One region of the Diaphorobacter sp. C33 genome, then DNA from elsewhere that is predicted to be linked to it. Evidence: predicted binding sites of a transcription regulator. Region 1 holds the regulator's gene; each other region holds the start of a gene.
The links. The regulator sigma-54, encoded in region 1, starts transcription at its own class of promoters, with help from an activator protein. The targets are predictions, from matches to a motif close to TGGCANGNAANCTGCTTT.
Positions count from the first base shown of each region.

Region 2: QY917_RS13290 (pilin) is a predicted target of sigma-54. The motif match lies at 762-779, and genes of this name have one in related genera.
Region 3: nirB (nitrite reductase large subunit NirB) is a predicted target of sigma-54. The motif match lies at 1,220-1,237, and genes of this name have one in related genera.
Region 4: glnA (type I glutamate--ammonia ligase) is a predicted target of sigma-54. The motif match lies at 1,322-1,339, and genes of this name have one in related genera.

Region 1 is NZ_CP129980.1:3,304,849-3,307,051, reverse strand. It holds gene QY917_RS15580 (thioesterase family protein) at 1-396, opposite strand, end outside; gene QY917_RS15575 (RNA polymerase factor sigma-54) at 400-1,977, opposite strand; gene lptB (LPS export ABC transporter ATP-binding protein) at 2,030-2,203, opposite strand, start outside.
Region 2 is NZ_CP129980.1:2,824,370-2,826,572, reverse strand. It holds gene QY917_RS13295 (FHA domain-containing protein) at 1-496, shown strand, start outside; gene QY917_RS13290 (pilin) at 840-1,403, shown strand; gene tfpZ (TfpX/TfpZ family type IV pilin accessory protein) at 1,484-2,203, shown strand, end outside.
Region 3 is NZ_CP129980.1:1,702,124-1,704,326, forward strand. It holds gene QY917_RS08080 (efflux transporter outer membrane subunit) at 1-916, shown strand, start outside; gene nirB (nitrite reductase large subunit NirB) at 1,405-2,203, shown strand, end outside.
Region 4 is NZ_CP129980.1:444,953-447,155, reverse strand. It holds gene glnA (type I glutamate--ammonia ligase) at 1-1,273, opposite strand, end outside; gene QY917_RS02145 (molybdopterin-binding protein) at 1,430-2,203, opposite strand, start outside.

The DNA.
Region 1 (2,203 bases):
AGGAATGGGTGCGGGCTTGCGGGCCGCCCGGTCGATGAAGACGATGCCGGTCTTGCCGCGCGCGATCTCGCGCCCCCGGCTCTTCTCGGTCAACCGGAAGACGAGGTCGAAGCCGTAGCGGTTGAAGTCCTGCGGCGTCATCTCCACGCGCAGCGTCTCGCCGTGGAACGCCTCGGACTTGTACTGCGCCACGATGTCGCCCACCACGGTGGACAGGCCCGCCACGTCGGCCTCGGGGTAACCCAGCGACTTGAAGAAACGCACGCGCGCCTCGGACACGAGGCTGAGCAACTGCGCGTTGTCCAGGTGTCCGCCCTGGTTGACATGGCTGATGTAGATCTGCAGCTCGGTACTGAAGCCGAAGTGCGGGGGAAGGTCGAAGACGACGCGTGCCATGGTTCAAAGTGCCTTGCGGAGGTTGGCCGGGGCGATCTTGAGCGCCTCACGGTATTTGGCCACGGTGCGGCGCGCACATTCAATGCCCTGCTCCTTGAGCATCTCGGCGATCTGGCTGTCCGACAGCGGCTTGTGCGGGTTCTCGGCCGCGATGAACTGCTTGATGAGCGCGCGCACGGCCGTGCTGGAGGCGTTGCCGCCGGTTTCGGTGCCCAGCCCCGAGCCGAAGAAATACTTGAGTTCGTAGGTGCCTTGCGGCGTGGCCATGTACTTGGCGGTGGTCACGCGGCTGATGGTGGACTCGTGCAGGCCCAGTTCATCGGCAATGTCGCGCAGCACCAGCGGGCGCATGGCCAGTTCGCCATGCACGAAGAAGTTCTTCTGCCGCTCCACGATGGCGCGCGACACGCGCAGGATGGTGTCAAAACGCTGCTGGATGTTCTTGATGAACCAACGCGCCTCCTGCAGCCGTGCCTGCAGCGCCTGGTGGCCTTCGCCACGGCCGCCGCGCAACGCACCGGCGTAGATGTCGTGCACGCGCAGGCGCGGCATCACGTCCGGGTTGAGCTGCACGCTGAAGTTCTGCTGTCCGCCGCGGCCGGTTTTCTTGACGATCACGTCGGGCACGATGATGTTGCGGTCCACGTCGGCAAAGCGCCTGCCCGGGCGTGGCTCCAGCCGCGCGATCAAGGCCATCGCGGCGCGCGTGCGCTCTTCGCTGGTGCCGCAGGCCTGCGCCAGGCGGCGCACGTCGCGCTTGGCCAGCAGGTCCAGCGGCTGGTCGCAAATGGCCAGCGCGGCCTGGATCACGTCGGGGTCGCCCTCTTCGTCCTGGTCCATCGCACGCAGCTGCAGCGTGAGGCATTCGGCCAGGCCGCGCGCGCCCACGCCCGCGGGTTCCAGGCTTTGCAGCAGGCGCAGCGCCACGGTGAAGCGGTGCACCAATTCATCGAGTTGCTCGGGGTCTTCGGTGCCCGCCAGGCTGGCGGCCAGGTCCTGCAGCGACTCGTCCAGGTAGCCGTCGTCGTTCAGCGATTCGATGAGGAAGCGCAGCGCGGCCATGTCCAGCTCGGACAGGCGCAGCGCCAGCGCCTGGCGATGCAGGAAGGCCGTGAGCGACTCCTGGCTGCGGGCCAGCTCGGTGGCGTCCACCTCGTCGTCGCTCCCCGCGCCGGCACCGTTGCGCGCCGGGGCGTCGCCGCCCCACTCGCTGTCGTCGGGCGCCAGGTCTACCGAGCCGTCGCCTTCCCAGTCCGCGGGTTCGGCCGTGGATTCGGCTGTGGAGGTTTCTGCATCATTTTGGCTTGTAGCGCTTTCCTGCCCTGCGCTGACAGCTCCTGAATAAATAGCATCTTCAACTTCTCGGTCTTGCTCGCTCACCGGTGCATCGGCCTGGGCCAGGCCGAACTCCTCGCGCGGGGCCTCTTCCAGCGTGCGCTCCAGGAAGGGGTTCTCGTCGAGCATTTGCTCGACCTCCTGGGCCAGCTCCAGCGTGGACAGCTGCAGCAGGCGGATCGACTGCTGCAACTGCGGTGTGAGCGCCAGGTGCTGCGAGACGCGCAGCGACAGGCCGGGCTTCATGGCCTGCAACCCACTGTCTGGTCCTGCATCGCGCCGTGGTCGCCCATCACTCTCACATGCGGAAGTGCTCGCCCAGGTACACCCGGCGCACTTCCGCGTTGTCGACGATGTCCGACGGCGTACCCTGAGCCAGCACCTGGCCGTCGCTGATGATGAAGGCGTGGTCGCAGATGCCCAGCGTCTCACGCACGTTGTGGTCGGTGATCAGCACGCCAATGCCGCGCGC
Region 2 (2,203 bases), 480 kb from region 1:
CCTCATGAATGGGGACGATGTAGAAGTGGAAGACCTGGGCAGCACCAATGGCACCTATGTCAATGGCAAGGCCATCAAGCGACAGCCTTTGCGCAACGGCGACACGGTGGAATTGGGGAAGTACAAAATCCGCTTCCTGCACGAAGAGCCTGGTCACGACTATGAGAAGACGATGGTCTTTAAGCCGGGCATGTTGCCGCCGCTGGCCAAGCCTGCGGCCTCTGCTCCAGTCGTGCTGAGCGCCGCCGTACGGGTGATGAACGGCCCCGCCGCTGGCCGTGAGGTGGCGCTGACAAAAGTGGTTACCACCATTGGCAAGCCCGGCGTGGCCGTGGCTTCCATTACCAAGCGGCACAGCGGCTTCGTCCTGGCTCATGTGGAGGGGGGTGACTTTCCGTTGCTGAACGGGGCCCCGGTGGGGGGGAGTCCCGTCACCCTCAAAAATGGCGACCGCATCGCGCTGGCCAGTACCGAGATGGAGTTTGTGCAAGGCTAGAGCGTGCAGAGGGCAACGCTAGTGTGGCGATCATTAGCGCTTCGCTTTTAAAAGCCGTTAGCGCCTGATGGGAGAAGGGGTGCTGCCGCGGGTCGCAGAATGCCACGCTGCTTCTAACAGACCGAATTGCGTAGTTCTCCACGTAGAACACCTTAGGGTGACAAATGTGTCGACGTGTGACCGATTGGTTAGGTTTTTCCTTTGCTGGGTCAAGGAAACTGGTGAAAAATGTCGCGCACTGCAACGTTTGGTTGCATTTTGATGTTGGCACAGAAGCTGCTCAAGTGTTTTCAACCCGCAGGATTCGTCTGCGGGGGCTATTACCTAATTCTGAGGAGGATTTATGAAGCGTACCCTGCAACAAGGTTTCACCCTGATCGAATTGATGATCGTGGTGGCCATCATCGGTATTTTGGCCGCCATTGCGCTGCCTGCTTATCAAGACTATACGATCCGTACCAAGGTTTCTGAGGGCTTGGTTCTGGCTTCTGGTCAAAAGCCCATCGTTGCAGACAATGCGGCTAATGCCACGCCTGATGCATCAGGTGGTTTGTTCGCCAGCATGGAAACGGCTGCGCCAGGTGCTGCTGCTGCGCCTTGCAATGCCGCAGGTACTTGCAGTCTGAATGGCGGAACAACTGCTGCTCCTCTGACGAAGAATGTCGAGAGCATTGTTGGCACCACGGCTGATGGCCATATGGTGATTTCGTACACGCCCGCTCTGGTGCCAGCTGCAAGCAACATTCTGGAATTGTGGCCTACTGCTAACGGCGCCGTTTTGGCCGCAGGTACGCCTCCGAATGGTCCACTGAAGTGGACTTGCTACACGGCGGGCAAGGCTGCAGTTGATGGTGCTACGAACGGCGCCACGCTGCAGCCCAAGTATGCACCTGCTGAGTGCCGTTAATACCTGTGTGATGGGCTGATTTCAGCCCAACAAAAAGGGCTCCGGGAAATCGGGGTCCTTTTTTCTTTTGGCTTTCCGTCATGATGGTCCGTTTTCTCAAATCCCAGGCAACCGCCCGTGCAGTACTGATCCATTTTGGAATTAGTGCGTGCATTGCTTTGCTCATGGCTTTTGTTGTTTTTGGCCTATGGTTTGGTGCGCCTTTCCGTACATTAGCCGGGGGGCTACATCTATTCTGGTTGCTGATCGGTGTAGACGTTGTCTGCGGTCCGCTGCTTACTGCTGTTCTATTCAATCCGTCGAAGTCGCGTCGTGAATTGACACTAGACCTTTCATTGGTGGCGCTGTTGCAAATTGCAGCCCTTGCCTACGGTGTATATAGCATTGCATTAGCGCGCCCAGTGGTGGTAGCAGCCGAGGTTGATCGTTTTGTGGTTGTTTCGGCGGTCCAGATTAACCGCGATGATTTGCACGAGGCGCCTACCCAGTTTCGCAAATTGTCGTGGACGGGGCCTGTGGTGTTGGGCATCCGAGCACCGCGCGATGGCGATGACACACTTCGCAGCATTGAACTGTCATTGCAGGGTATGGAGCCCAGTGTGCGTCCTGGTTGGTGGCAAAACTATGAGGAAAGTCGCCTCGCAGTCCAATCACGTATGAAACCTATTACGGCCTTGCGGGCTGCGAGGCCCCCGGAAGAACAGACGGCTATTGATATTGCTGTTCAAAAAACTGGGCAACCAATGGATAATATCCACTACATGCCACTTGTCAGTTCAAAGTCGTTGGATGACTGGATT
Region 3 (2,203 bases), 1.6 Mb from region 1:
GGGCCTGGTGCTGGCGCAGGCCCAGTCGGCGGCCGACACCGCACGCGTGGATGCGGCCGCCTTCGTCTCGCAGCTGGCGCGCAGCCGCAACGCCTTGGCCCTGCTGGTGGGATCGCCCGTGCCCCCAGCGTTGTTGCCCGCCAGCGTGGCCACCGTGGAAACGGCCATGTCGGTCACGGCCATGGCGGGCCCGGCCACGGCTGCAACCCAGCCCTCTCCCGGCACCGGTACTGCGGACGTTCCGGCCCCCCGGTCCCCCGTCCCCGCGCTGGCCGATCCCGCGGCGCCCGCAACGGCGCTGCTGGCCGTGCCTGCAGACGTTCCGTCCAGCGTGCTGCTGCGCCGCCCCGACGTGCGCGCGGCCGAGCATGCACTGCAGGGCGCCACGGCCAATATCGGCGCGGCCCGCGCGGCGTTCTTTCCGTCGATCACGCTCACGGCCTCGGTGGGCACGGCCAGCAATGCGCTGTCGGGCCTGTTCGAGGGCGGCAACGGCACCTGGGCGTTCGCACCGCAGATCCGCCTGCCGATCTTCGACGCCGGCCGCAACCAGGCCAACCTGCGCGTGGCCGAGGTGACGCGCGACACCGCCGTGGCCCAGTACGAGAAGGCCATCCAGACCGCCTTCCGCGAGGTGTCCGACGCGCTGGCCGAGCGCGCCACGCTCACTGAGCGCCTGCAGGCGCAGGGCTCGCTGGTGCAGGCCACGCAGCGCACGCTGCAGCTGTCGGATGCACGCTTTCGCCTCGGTGCGGACAACTACCTCGCCGTGCTGGACGCGCAGCGCACGCTGTATGCCGCACAGCAGGCGCAGATCACGCTGCAATTGGCCGAGCAGGTCAACCGCGTGACGCTCTACAAGGTGCTGGGCGGCGCCTGGACGGACCCAACACCACCGCCGGCAGGCGGCTCCTGATTCCATCGCTGGCAGCGCTTGAGGGGCAAGCGCTGGACGCTGTTTTTGTTCAATTGCGGTGCATCGGGCGCGCACGCAGGGGCCGTGTCACCGGCACAACATCCCCTACGAGGTCCGGGCGCAATCAGGACGCCAGCGCCCGCACCATCGCGCCGCCACTTGCACCACGGCGGTGCGCAGCCCGCCACGCCCGGCCACGTGCGCGATTGCTACTAAAACCATAGCTTCTCGCGCTTACCCATCAAGCGCTAGCGGACTATTCAGCCCATCCCATGAGCGCGCACCTCTCACCCCGCCGCACCCTGGCACGCCCATTGCATTGAAGCCAGCGCGGCCACGGTAGGCCGCAGCGCGTGCCCTCTCCAACGGCGGAGGCAGGGCTCGCGGGACGAAGGCGTCCCCACCCGCAACCAGGCCCCTGCCCGGTGCGGCGTGCGGACGCCTTTTTTGTTGATGTGGCTGCGCGGGGCATTCCCGCCGGGGAGACGATGGTGAAGCAATCCAGGCTGGTGATGGTGGGCAATGGCATGGCAGGCGTGCGCGCGCTGGAAGAGCTGCTCAAGATCGCGCCCGACCTCTACGACATCACGGTGTTCGGCGCCGAGCCGCACCCCAACTACAACCGCATCCTGCTGTCGCCCGTGCTGGCGGGCGAGCAGACGCTGGAGGAGATCGTCCTCAACGACTGGTCCTGGTATGCGGACCACCACATCACGCTGCACGCAGGGTGCACCGTGACCCATGTGGACCGCACGCGGCGCACCGTGCATGGCGTGGCGCAGGACGGCCGCACCGTCGAGGCGCCCTACGACCGGCTGATCCTCGCCACGGGCTCCAACCCATTCATGCTGCCCATTCCGGGCCGTGAGCTGCCCGGCGTGCTGGCTTACCGCGACATCGCGGACACGCAGGCCATGATCGACGCTGCCGCCAGCTACAAGCACGCCGTAGTGATCGGCGGCGGCCTGCTGGGCCTGGAGGCGGCCAACGGCCTCATGAAGCGCGGCATGCAGGTCACCGTGGTGCATGCGGGCGAGTGGCTCATGGAGCGCCAGCTTGACGACGTGGCGGGCAAGCTGCTGCAGCAGTCGCTGGCCGAGCGCGGCATGCAGTTCCTCATGCAGGCGCAGACGCAGGAACTGGTGGCCGGCGGCGACGGCCGCGTGGCCGCGGTGCGCTTCAAGGACGGCAGCGAGGTGTCCGCCCAGCTTGTGGTGATGGCCGTGGGCATCCGCCCCAACACGGCCCTGGCCGAGCAGATGCACCTGCACGTCAACCGCGGCATCG
Region 4 (2,203 bases), 820 kb from region 1:
CCAGCGCTTCCAGCGCCTGGTCCAGGCTGTGGCACACGGTGGGCACCAGCTTGTCTTCCTCGGGCGGCAGGTGGTACAGGTCCTTGGTAGCGGCTTCGCCCGGGTGGATCTTGTTTTCCACGCCGTCCAGACCCGCCATCAGCAGGGCCGCAAAGCCCAGGTAGGGGTTCATCAGCGGATCGGGGAAGCGCGCTTCCACGCGGCGGCCCTTCGGGTTGGCCACGAACGGGATGCGGATGGAGGCCGAGCGGTTCTTGGCCGAGTAAGCCAGCTTCACCGGCGCCTCGAAGTGCGGCACCAGACGCTTGTAGCTGTTGGTGCCCGGGTTCGTGATGGCGTTCAGTGCGCGAGCGTGCTTGATGATGCCGCCGATGTAGTACAGCGCGAAGTCCGACAGACCCGCATAGCCGTCGCCGGCGAACAGGTTCTTGCCGTCCTTCCAGACCGACTGGTGCACGTGCATGCCCGAGCCGTTGTCGCCGTGGTAGGGCTTGGGCATGAAGGTGGCGGTCTTGCCGTAGGCGTTGGCCACGTTGTGGATCACGTACTTCTGCAGCATGGTCCAGTCGGCACGCTCCACCAGCGTGCTGAACCGGGTGCCGATCTCGTTCTGGCCGGCACCGGCCACTTCGTGGTGGAACACCTCGACCGGAATGCCCAGGGATTCAAGGATCAGGGACATCTCTGCGCGCATGTCCTGTGTGCTGTCGACCGGGGGCACGGGGAAATAGCCGCCCTTGGTGGTGGGACGGTGGCCACGGTTGCCGCCTTCGAGCTTGGCGCCGGTATTCCAGGGGGCTTCGTACTCTTCGATCTCGTAGAAGGTGTGGTTGGGATCGGTGCTCCAGCGCACGCCGTCGAAGATGAAGAACTCGGGCTCCGGGCCGAAATAGGCCGTGTCGCCCATGCCGGAGGCCTTCAGGTACGCCTCGGCGCGCTTGGCGATGGAGCGCGGGTCGCGGTCGTAGGCCTTGCCGTCGGCCGGCTCCACCACGTCACACGCCATGATCATGGTGGTTTCTTCGAAGAACGGGTCGATGTTGGCGGTGTTCGGATCGGGCATGAGCAGCATGTCCGACGCCTCGATACCCTTCCAGCCGGCGACCGACGAGCCGTCGAACGCATGGCCCGAGGCGAACTTGTCTTCGTCGAAGTGCGAGATCGGCACGGTGACGTGCTGTTCCTTGCCGCGGGTATCCGTGAAGCGGAAGTCCACGAACTTGACTTCGTTTTCCTTCACCATCTTCATCACGTCTGCAACGGTCTTGGCCATCAGGGTTCTCCAGGGATAGAAGTGCTCATCAACAATGATGCGCACAGAAAAGCAGTTTGCGTGCCAGCGAATGGGGACACCCGTACGGGGCAAGCCGGGCGCAGAGCCCTGCGGCGGCGCACCAATCGCGTGCAGGATTTTAAGTGGCCCACCTTCTTACCATTTGCGCACCATTTCAGGGCCTATGGATGCACCTGTTTGGTGCAAACCTTCCTGCAGCGCCTGCCACGCGGCAGGCACCAAGGCAGCGGCCCCCTTGACGCCCAATTCCACATGGCGCCCGTGCACCGGATGGTCCACGCTCGGCAGGCTGAACACCTTGATCCCCGGATGTCCGGCCTCGATCCGCTCCATGAGCGGGGTCAGCGCGGCTTCCATCGCGCCGTAAAGCACGACGGAGCGCTCCATCTGCGGCTGCTGGTTGAACCACGGGGCACAGTAATGCTGGAGTGCCCAGTCCACCATAGGCCAAGCCATGACCGGGAACCCCGGCACGAAATGCACCATGCCGCCCCCAGGGCCGTCACACGAGAAGCCGGGGATCTTGTTGTAAGGGTTGGGAATGATGCGCGCGCCCTCAGGAAAAACGCCCATGTTCAGCCGATGCAGATTGTCGGCGCGGTCGGGGTCGAACGCCTCGCCCTGCTCCCGTGCCACATCCTGCATGCGCTCGGTGATTAGGCGCTTGGCCTCGGGGTGCAGGACCAGCGGGCGTTGCAATGCGGCCGCCGCGCACTGGCGCGTGTGGTCGTCGGGAGTGGCACCAATGCCGCCGCAACTGAACACGATGTCCGACGAGGCAAAGGCCCGCTGCAGCGCCGCCGTGATGCGCGGACGGTCGTCGCCTACGTAGTCCGCATAGGACAGCGCAAGCCCGCGTGCCGCAAGCAGTTCGATGACCTTAGCGAGGTGCTTGTCCGCCCGCTTGCC